DNA from 2 places in the Novipirellula artificiosorum genome. Region 2 is predicted to be linked to the other one. Evidence: riboswitches for the same ligand, from Rfam matches in the RefSeq annotation. Region 2 holds a riboswitch; the other holds the start of a gene.

Region 1 (5,443 bases), on a different contig from region 2:
TGCGTGATTGACAAGAGCGGGGTAGATGGCATTAAGAGATGCCTCATTAGCGAACATCACATCAGTCGCGTATTCACTTTCGCGCATGCTCCAGTAATACGCTGGGAACTTCAGTTGACTTTTCAGTTTGAGCCAGGGATTGAACCGACGGGCCAACGCATTCAGGAAGTGAACCCAGTTTCGCTGGTGCAGATCGTCAATCATCTGCTGCGCCTTGGCGAGGTCATCAATATGGGTAAAGCAATTGCTCTGTTTGTTGTAACCGATGCCAGCCTTATCCAGTCGACGCGCAAGGTATTCACGCCCATTCAAACAAACCTGGATGGTCATGGGAAGCCAAGTCTGCAGTCGGATGTGCATCAGGCCAAAGTCCCGATCGACAAAGTAGAAATAGAGGAACAAGCATTTCCTTCGGGCATATGCCAGTTCAAGACGTTTCCCTTTCCGATCTTTGCGAAGCTCGTAGGTTTGGCACGATTCCACACATGACAAAACGCAAACCAATCCCTGCTGAATTGAGTCTTGCCCCATGATGCTTCGCGCGCAGTCTTCTTTGGAAATGGATGAAGACGCCAAGTATCGGAACGGCCGGCCATGTGCCGCAGCATATTCAGCCGCGTGTTCCTTGATTTTGTTTGAGATGCGTTGGACGAAACCGCCGAAATGATTGTAGAGGACCCCATGTACGTTCAGATACTTATCCATCCCGTCCACGTAACTCAACGCCCGTATGGTCCCACGAAAAAGAATTCGGTCGAATCCCGACAAAACACCGATGATGCGTTCAAGATCCACCGTAACGATGAGTGGCAACTCGGCGGTCACGGATGCCGCCGCATGAAGCCCACCGATGTCATGGAAGGCAGTCAGAGTGCAGGCCCAAGGATGGGCCGTAGCGAACGACCGAGGCGAGCGCAGCGTGACGAGTCGGTGGTGGTGAGTCGGCCACCAGTGAAGCGAAGGATGAGCGGAACGCTGAGTGAGGGAGATCGGCATCGGTGGTAGGAGTCCAAGACTATCCATAGCGAAACGTGATCCGAGTACCGTCGATGGTGGTCGACCGTGCGAATGGCGGACGAACGAGGGCAGGATGCCCGATCAGGGCGGGAGGCAGGATGCCGTACGCCGCTAAATAGAGCGCACGTAACGCAACACCGCCCGCCGCAAGTCGAACGCGACGCGGAACAAGCTCGGAAGGGAGGAACGAACTGCGGTTGCGAAGGCGAAGCGGTCTACCGGACAAAGGACTCGGAGGCGAAACGACTGGCCGCGAGAGATGGATTCGCTGAGACGATCTTCAATCCCAAGGCGGACGCACGAATGTCCTGTTGCAGACGGAAGGCCGTGCCCCGACCCCAAGCCGTGATCAAGAAACGTGAAACATGCACTGTCGGCAACGATTCACGAGCTCGGGCTTGGCAAACGCAGCTTTCAGGACGAGATCGAATCTGAGTCCGATGCTGCGACAGCACGGCGACGACGGAGTCTGTTGTTGGATCATTCGACTAATGCGGGCGTGGTATACGCTCCTTCGATGACCCCTTCGGTGACGCTCAAGTCGGAACTTGGCTTCAGTATTCCATTGTATGTGTAGGATTTTTGGATTTCGACATAGGTGTTTTTGGAACCATGAAAATGTGAGTCAAACACCACACACACGGCCCATCCGGTGATGTGGAACTCCAACACGCTTCCCTGGTTGGTCACGCCATCGAACAGGGGAATCAGCTTGGTTTCGCCCTTCACCGTATGGAGTGAGGACTTCATCCCACCGGAGAGCCCTTGGTCACCATTTGCATTGAAGTCATGGCTGCTCCTGATCTGGTTGCTCTGAGGAATGCGGCCCTCTGCGTAGAGTCCATCCAGGTGCACCTGTTGGAGACCGTTGAGAACTTGATCATTGATTGTTGCCGTCGAGTTTGCAGACGTGCCGAGGTTGAGAGTCCCCCAGTTGCCGGGGAGTTGACCCCCAGAGCTGTCCTCCATACGTCCGTCGCCGTAAATACTCCAAACATTACCGTCAGGCGTTGCCTTCCAAAGATCCTCTGGGATAGAGAAAGGCAGCACGCCCACACCGGGTTCCAGAATGCTTGCCTTTTGCAGCACTGCCGTCGCCGTCGCACTCACGTCCGAATCATCCATGCCAAAGATCCTCGCGAAAAACAGCGAGACGGGGGAGTTGGCGGAAGAATCACGACGAAAGGTGACACGAACCGTGTCAAAGACACCCGTATCCAGAAGCTGAACGTCACTATAAATGGTTTCTGGATCGTATCGCCCGATCTCAATATCGGAGCCAAGAACAGTAAAGCTCCCCACATCCCTTACGTTCAAATTGGCAAAACTTCGGATCGTCGCACGGACCTTATCCAAGTCTTGATCCCCATAGGCGTCCGGCACCAGATCGCGAACGGCTGCAAGTGCGGCAGCATCGGCGGCGTGTTGCAGTCTGGATCGTTTCTTCAACAGGTATCCGCTATCGACGGCGAATGCCAGCATGGCGATGAAAATTGGAAATAGAATAGCCGCGATTACAACGATCGCGCCCTTGCGTTGCGAACGACGCCGCATGGATGGTCTGTGTAACATGGTTTCTGTTCCTCTTAGTCCGGAATGACAAATCCAACGAAGCCGATGACAAACTTGATTACTCTCGCCGCATCACGGTCGTGGCCGTGATGGTGGAAGTGCCAAAACCTGGCAGGCCTCCCATCCAGCGAACTGTTTCGTAATCAAGGGCTACCTGAACCGAAACGTTGGCACCGGACTCAATGGTTGTCAGGTCTCCCCCGGAAACCACCGAACCGGCATCGCTACCAACATTGACTGTCAGTGCCATGCCTAAATCGCCGCTCGAAGTACTTGCAAATGCATCTGCTACGTAAGCCTGAACGGCAGATTCCACTTGCTGTTGAGTTGTGGTTTCCAGGCGAGAAGCAAATCGGGCGCCCTCGCGAGATGCATTATCTAAGATCTGCGCCACATTGATACTTTGACCGACGTCGATCGCCCCCAAAACGATAAGCATCAACACGGGTGCAATCACAGCAAATTCAACCGCTGCCACTGCTCTGCGATCATGATGTCGCACCGTCGAGAATCTGATTTTAGATTTCCTGGTCATTGGAGACTCCAGTACAAAATGAATGGCCGATTGATTACTCACGCTTCATGGTTGACTTCGCCCGCAACATCACGTCGTCGCCGAAACGCGGGGCTATCCACGAGATGTCGGAGCAATTCACTTCGACGGAAGTGGTAATTTCCGTTCCCCGCTCCACGCTACTGAGATCGCCGGGGCTGATCGAAACATGACACCGATCGGCCATCGCGTCATTGAGAAGAACCGCCCTCAAGTGATCGCGGACTTTCGATTCCGCATCTTTGCGGTTGAGCGTGGTGGCAAGAATCGCTTCGCGACAACCTGCGCGAGTTGCATCGGTCAATCCCTGCTTCACCATTGAAATGCGGCTAAACTCAACCAATGCGAAGGTGAACAGGAAGAACAATGGGGCGACAATGGCCATCTCGACGGCAGTGGCACCGCGACGGTGCCTCGACTGAGGCGATCGGTATCGTGTGCGCATGATGCTCGATTCCCATTTCCAAACGAATTGTAAAACTCAACCGGCACTGGCGAAAGAAGCGAATATGCGATTCCTCGACAGCGCCCCGAATCAAGGACGTGGTTGCGACGCAATATCGCCCTTGTTTTCAGCACGGTGGTCATTCGGTTGCCACGATCTCGCATTCACGCCCTTCGGTAACCTGGCGATCCACGTTCTCATGGACCCATGGCTTTGCGTCCCAACCTCGCGATTGGTTTGCCTATTAAGGAGAAATGACCGATAGGTAGAGGAGAGATGAAGAGCAAGTATGACAGGTCAACATTAAACCTAGCTCCGATTTCCCCCGAAGCACGCGGGATCGAGCGACTTTGCATGAAGGAATTCTCCCGTATGTCCTTCGTCGCGTCCGAATGATCCAATCGAATGGATTATGCTGGCGGCTGCGTGCGTGTTCGTCCATTACACAGTTGTGACGATGTTTTATGACACGATGCCCGCATCGAGCGGCCATCTTCGGAAATGATTCGTCAGCGTTCTATCTGTTCGGGGCGGTGAGGTCAATTAGTTCCTCGACAACGACTCGTCACGCCGCTTTCGGAGACCGTGCAATTCACGCCCGAACATAAACCGATTTTCTACCTGGTTCAAGTTAAGTAGCGGTGTGGCGAAGGTAGCTCGCTTCTCGACACAATACAATTTGGAATCGAGAAATGACATCGGCAGCATCCGCCTGCGGCGAAGCGGAAAGCCGCACAAACTCCATTCGTGGTCAGCCATGGTCGTCGGTCGGAAGTTTAAATGAACGCAGTGCTAACGCCCCAATCGGAACCATTCCAGATCATCGCTCCCAACAGTTTTTGGCGCGTCGGCTGGACCAGCTTAAGCGAGTTACTGAATCGATAAACTGCTGGCGGTCTAGACACCGACGCGTCCAAGCGGATTGCAGAAAACTGCAAGGAGGCAGCCAGAGAAATACCCTACCTACAGGGATGGGAACAACAGTTGGAAGCGGTTGTCATTGCTTCTCCTGGATTCCCCGGTCTTTCGCGGCAGCGGATCGGGCCGCTGCCGCTTTCTTCACCGACTCCGCCCACGGTTGCCCGTAAACTGGCTCTTCCAATACTCCCCTGAAGCGGTAGGATTTCCTGAACGCGGGATTAGCTACCCGCCTTCAACGCCGTCGTGGTGCGACTCATCCCCGTGGGTTGCACGCGATGGCATCTTTCAACGGGGAGCAATGGAATGAGCAAGCAATCGCTACCAAGCTGGGCGAATCAACCGGCAACCAAGGCTGCGCTACTTACTGAACTATCAGCATACTTGGATGACGTGTCACGTCTTGCGAGTGTCGCGAATCGCAACGTTTCCGATGGTATGAAGTGCGGATTCTGCGAACCCGAGCCGCCGCTTAGGGCACCGCGACTAGTAAGAAAGCTTGCGGACGATTTGCCTAGATTGAAAGCGGCGATCGCGGCAAGCCCTAGCCGAGCAGACCTAGATGAGTTTCTTGGCAATACCAGACCCGAGCTTGCGCGACCAAAAGCAAAAGAACATGCTGACCACATTGCTGCGTTAGCAGTAGCATCGGAACAGCTGAAACAATTGGTAGCGGACTGTATCGCTGTGATTGAAAAGCGGGGACCGATGACTGCTGAGGAAATCGCTGTTGAGGCAAACGGTATCTTGGCTACCGAAACGAAATCGAAGAGAAGCGTACCGATCAAGAACGAATTAGCCCGCCGTGTAGGATGCTCGCCAAACGCACCAACGCTAATCAAAGCGTGGGATGACTATCGGAAAGTGGGCGGCGGTTCGCACGCCAAACCAAAATCGCTAGCAATCGATGACGGCATCGGCGGCGAAGACAAGGAACT
Region 2 (5,443 bases):
TTTAGGTATCCAACCACCCCTGCCCGCGCAGCGGGAGGGGTCGAGCGCAGCGAGGGGGAGGGCCGGTATGGAAACCGTGCTGGAATTTCATGCTGTCATCGCAGCCCGTTTTCCCTCTCCCTCGCTTAGGCTTGACCTCTCCCAGAGGGAGAGGTAAATCCTGTATGTCTTTTTCAATCAACAACTTAAAAACCGGACGACCTCCGAAAGGGAGGGGGCCATAAGTCTAAATTCTAACCCAAACGGGACCAGCGGGGGGAGTCATGCCCGCCAAAGCGATTCGATCAAGCGTTCCCATCAACCGTTTCTTGACGCAGCAGCTCGACGCACTCGCACCATTCGCTTGCCGTTCGCCTGAGTTGATCGACCTGGTTCGCAGTGATCGATTCCGGTGAATCCGCGTTCGCTTCGATGGTCGCGGCCAACGCGACGTCCTCATCAGGGGCGATGTAGCGCAGACAGGATTTGAGCGTATGGGCAGCGATCCGCAATGATTTGGTATTCCCGCTGGCCACGGCTTGTTCGAGATTGCGAACCAACATCGGAACCTCCTGCAGAAACGCGTCACACAGCGAGACCAGTGTGTCGGGCTGGTTTCCCGCATTGCGGCTGAGCTGATCTCGCCAGGAGGGGTCGCCCCGTCGTTGATCGTCCATCGATTTCTCCTTTTTCAAATTTCGCAAACGAACCTGTATTCTCTTTGCCAATCAAGCATCCCGCAAGCCGATGCCGATAATCCTCAAAGCCGTGTCGTTCGCTAATACAACCTGTCGTTGTGAACGACTGTCGACCCTACCACAGGGGCACTGCGACCTGATAACCCATCCAACCCTCATGACTGGCCCCTTTCGCTAATCGTTAAGGCTTCGTTGACCCGCGTTTTTTGACTGTGGCAAAACGTATCGTACCTTCAAAGTAGAAAGAGTGAGCGGATCGTAGTTCGTTCCGCTGCCAGCGTGAAAGCGTTTCCTGTGTTGGGATCGCCGGAATGGCTGGTCAGTTTCGCTCCTTCGACAAAGGCATACCGCTTGAGAAGGCGGGGCGCAAAGCCACGGGTCCGTGAGTGAATGGTGTTCGTTCTTCGTAGCGAGCACGGTTGCTTCAGGAAAGCCGAGCTGCCGGGGTGAACGAGGAGTCGAGAGCTTACGGGTTTTTTCGACGAATGGTTTACCAAGGAGCGTTAAACGAACGTCGGAGACGAGACTGCCCTTCGTTAGGGTCGTTTCACGTCGAATCGATCTTTACTTAGTTGTCGTCGTTGTGGGTCCCCCACCTAGACGATCCACATCTCACTCGCGAGGAGAGAGACATGAAGAGTTTTGCTGAAGGTATTGTTAACTTCCTGAAAGAAGAAGATGGCCCAACTGCGGTTGAATACGCTGTCATGCTTGCTTTGATCGTTGTCGTTTGCTTGGCAGCAGTTGGTACCATCGGTACGAACTCGAAAGCCAAGTTCGAAGAAGTCGGCACGGCAATCGGCGGTGGATCCTGATCCATTGCCGCTACTTCGGTAGTGGCCTGACCAACAGAATTCCACGCAGACTCTGGCATCGATCGCGCCCGCGGTCGGTGCCAGCTGCTTGGGTTCGCTTGTTTGATACGTGCCTGACGGCAAACACGCGGGATGCCAACCGACAAGCGGTGCTTGCATCTTCAAGAAATTACAAAATGTCCCGGATTGAGAGAGACGGGAGAACCTACCTATGAATTACCCACTGATTCCAGCCGACGCAGCAGCTTACGCTTGGCAACTTTCCTGTTGTTTCGTCACGTTGCTGTTTGCAATGTTCAGCTGGATGGTTGGCCCTCGCTAGTTGAAGCGAGGCATAAAACCGGTTTCCAAATCCAGCCACGCTCCTCGTGGCGCGACAGCAACCTAGCGAAGATCACCCGCTGACCCGCGGTTGCACTCCGATCGAATCGGCTCGCTCACCAAAGACCTTTACCGCACACCTTCACAGCAAACATTCTCGGGGAAGAACGACACATGGATACTCTGTTTCACGGCATGGCCGAACACTGGACGGTTTGGTTTGTTACCGTCGTTTTGATCATCGCTGCAGTGATTGATGGCGCGATTCTAAAGGTGCCAAACTGGTTAACGTTCCCCTTTATCCTCTGCGGCTGGGTTCACTGGACCCTGCAATCCGGGATTCACGGATTCGGTTTCAGCCTACTCGGCACCTTTGTTGGCATGATGTTGTTGTTGGTGCTCCGAAATGTCGGTGGCATGGGCGGCGGCGACGTGAAACTGCTCGCCGGCGTGGGCGCTTGGCTCGGAGCGATCGTCACGTTGTGGGCCTTCGCAGCGACTGCGATCGTCGGCGGGGTGATGGCGTTGTTTATGATTCTCGCCAGTGGCCAGTGGCACAAGCATTACGCGATGGCCCACCAGATCTTGCACGAATGGAAGACGGTTCGTAGCCCGTCGAAACTCTCCAAGATTGCTCGAGAGCGAAAACCGACCATGAAACTGCTGCCCTATGGGATTCCCATGGCCATCGGTTCGATTGCCTACTTCGCGATCGCCGGAATGCTGGTTTAGCAAAGCTTGTTGCTGGCTCTAGTGGACCGTCAAGGTTAAAACTGCGAGTTGGGACGTAGTGGGCTTCGCCAGAAGTCCCGAAGAACATTTGAGTGACGGATTTCTGGCGAAATCCACTACCCTAAAACTTAATGCTGACGGTCCACTAGCAACCGGCGACTGACTCAAGGGGTGTGTGATGCACCCCTTTTTCTGTGTGAAGAGACACCGTCTGGGGCAACCTGGTAGTCCGGGTCGTTCTAACGGGTTACAGCGGTCGTAACTCGCCGATCGTGCGGGTTGCAGCGGTGCCACTGTCTGCACCGAAAACCCCTATGAATCGGAACGATCCAACCGCGCTGAATCGAGCGTTGTTGTCTCCCTTCCGCCGTAGCGAACTGATCCCCACCATGGGACGTCTGAATTAGCCATGCGAAACAAATCACTCATTCTGTTACTCGCCATCGTATGCGGGACCGTTGCAGCCATCGGCATTAGTCAATGGATGCAGGCCCGAAATACGGGAGGTGGTTCAGCGCCGACGATCGAGATCTTTGTTGCCGCCAAGGCAATTGAGTTGGGCGAGGAAATTACGCCCGAAAAAATCCGTCTGGAACCGTGGCCAGCCGATCGGATTCCTGAGGGATCCGTCGGTGACTTGAAGACGCTCGAAGGCAAGTTTGCAAGACAAAAATTCTATGCTGGCGAAGCGGTCATGCCGGTCAAGTTAATGGACACCAACTCCGCAACGATCCCGAAAGGTTTCAGCGTGGTAGCAATGAAAGCGGACGTCGAGAATAGCATTTCCAACTTGGTCCAACCGGGTGACCGAGTCAACGTCATGGCTTACTTTACAAAAAGCGAACTGATTCCGCGAACCACGACCAAAACGGTCCTCAACGGCGTGCGGATTTTTGCGATTGACGGAAACACCGATCGAATCGTTGACGAGAATGAACGTCCCACAACGGCTCGCACCATCCAATTGCTGATCCATAGTGGTGACGTGGATGCATGGATCTCGGCGAATGAACTTGGAAAAATCCGTCTTAGCCTTGGCAATCCTGGTGACTATGACGCTGCGGTGGAGCAAGAAGGTCCCAGCGAAGCCGGCCAGGAATTCATGACGTGGTTGGCCGACTATCAAGCCGCTCAAGAAGCAAATCGCAATGCCGTTCAAGAACCCGTTGCACCGCAATCGCCCATCACTCCCGTCTCGAAGAAAAAGAAAAAAGATGGCTTCAAGATGATCAAAATGGTCGAAGGCCGCATGATTGAATACTGGATCGCCGAAAACGAGTTGCCGGTGATCTTGAACGATACCGGGGCGAAAGAGCAAACCGCCGCCGACGAGGAGTTGTCGGAAGAGAACCAACCACAACCCAACGGTCCGGCCGCCGGGCAGCCGATGACGCCGCCGGACTACCGCTACCTGAACGGTGAAGACAGCCCCTTCTTTCAGCCACCCGCTGAAGGCATGAGCTCGCCCAACGGATACTAGAATTCCTTAGAGAGAAACTGTAGCAATACCTGATCTCTCGCCCTTTTGAACCTGAACTGTTACCCGCAACGGCCTGATGAATCTCGGCAAAGCACGGATGCTTTGGCTTGGCTCAACATGGATAGGCCCTCGCAAGGATGCTTTCGCGATGGAAACGAACCGACTGACAGCCAAATTCGCTGCATCTTCGATGCTCGCATTTTGCTTTTTGGTGTCCAGCCCGCTGACAACGACCAACGGTGCTGAACCGGTCCGGTTGACGTCAAGTGAATCGACGGCGAGTCACAGCATCTCACAGTCGGTCGAACGGCTCGAAATGTTGGTCAAGAGTAGCCGTATCTTGACACTTGAAGAACGAATCCCCAAGTTTCAAGTACACAATGAAGAAGTGATTGGTGCGACACCGGTTTCGCAAAACCAAATTCAAGTCTTCGCAAAGACCCCCGGGACCACTCAGCTGAACCTGTGGGATACCAATGACAAGCTCTATACCGTCGATGTAACGGTCACGGCCGACGCGAGGGAAGTCGAAGGTATCTTGGCATCACAATTGCCTTATGCCTCGTTGAAAGTGATGCCAGTCAATGCCAGTGCGATCATTTCAGGTACGGTCACCAGCGTCGATGACGTCGATCGTGCCGTGGCAATCGTCGAACAGTTCTATCCAACCGTGGTCAACAACATTAAGGTCGTCGGTGTCCAGCAGGTGCTGCTGCACACCAAGATCATGGAAGTTTCGCGGACCAAGTTGCGCGATCTCGGTGTCGACTTGACCGTGCTCAGTAACGGCAATTTGTTGATGAACGCACCCGCAAACCTGGCCGATGTTCCCGCTTCGGCATTTGATGGTGTCGGAGCAGCGCGGCTGTTTGAAATCGCTTCCAAAACGGATGGGGCCAACGCACGAATCATGACGGGCAATTTTGATGCATTGATCAAGGCGCTTCGCCAAGATGACTTGCTAAAACTACTCGCCGAACCCACTGTCGTTGCAACCCATGGTCGTCCAGCAAGATTCATCGTGGGTGGGAAGGTCCCCTACATCGTTCCGACGGGGAATGGTGCCGTGACGGTGAACTATGAAGAGTATGGAACAGCCGTTGATTTTCTGCCGTTCGTGGTTGGCCCGGGTCGAATTCGATTGGAAGTCCGCCCGGAAGTTAGCGAAGTCGATACCGCTCGATCGATCATCCGTGACGGAACGCAAGTCTATGCGTTCACGCATCGCTACGTCGAAACCGCAGTGGAAATGCAAGCGGGGCAAACCTTCGCGATTGCGGGTCTGCTACAAAGCCGGACGGAATCGAAACGCCGAGCCACTCCGTTCTTTGGCGAACTGCCGTACATCGGATCCTTGTTCCGACGAGTGGAAGAACGACGCAACGACATCGAATTGCTCGTCACGGTCACTCCCGAAG

The links. A riboswitch is a leader RNA that binds a small molecule or an ion and turns the genes downstream of it on or off. The one in region 2 is predicted to bind cyclic di-GMP.
Region 1: another riboswitch for cyclic di-GMP. It lies ahead of Poly41_RS28145 (TadE/TadG family type IV pilus assembly protein); the one in region 2 lies ahead of Poly41_RS17595 (Flp family type IVb pilin).

Annotation. Positions count from the first base shown of each region.
Region 1 is NZ_SJPV01000015.1:23,214-28,656, reverse strand. Features, by position in the region: gene Poly41_RS28170 (hypothetical protein) at 1-204, opposite strand, end outside; gene Poly41_RS28165 (hypothetical protein) at 187-489, shown strand; gene Poly41_RS28160 (hypothetical protein) at 664-1,005, shown strand; gene Poly41_RS28155 (pilus assembly protein TadG-related protein) at 1,498-2,589, opposite strand; gene Poly41_RS28150 (TadE/TadG family type IV pilus assembly protein) at 2,648-3,166, opposite strand; gene Poly41_RS28145 (TadE/TadG family type IV pilus assembly protein) at 3,159-3,587, opposite strand; cyclic di-GMP riboswitch class I at 3,760-3,839, opposite strand; gene Poly41_RS34480 (hypothetical protein) at 4,131-4,346, opposite strand; gene Poly41_RS28140 (hypothetical protein) at 4,812-5,443, shown strand, end outside.
Region 2 is NZ_SJPV01000006.1:185,626-191,068, forward strand. Features, by position in the region: gene Poly41_RS17590 (Hpt domain-containing protein) at 285-656, opposite strand; cyclic di-GMP riboswitch class I at 1,009-1,123, shown strand; gene Poly41_RS17595 (Flp family type IVb pilin) at 1,310-1,492, shown strand; gene Poly41_RS17600 (A24 family peptidase) at 1,988-2,545, shown strand; gene cpaB (Flp pilus assembly protein CpaB) at 2,955-4,025, shown strand; gene Poly41_RS17610 (type II and III secretion system protein family protein) at 4,174-5,443, shown strand, end outside.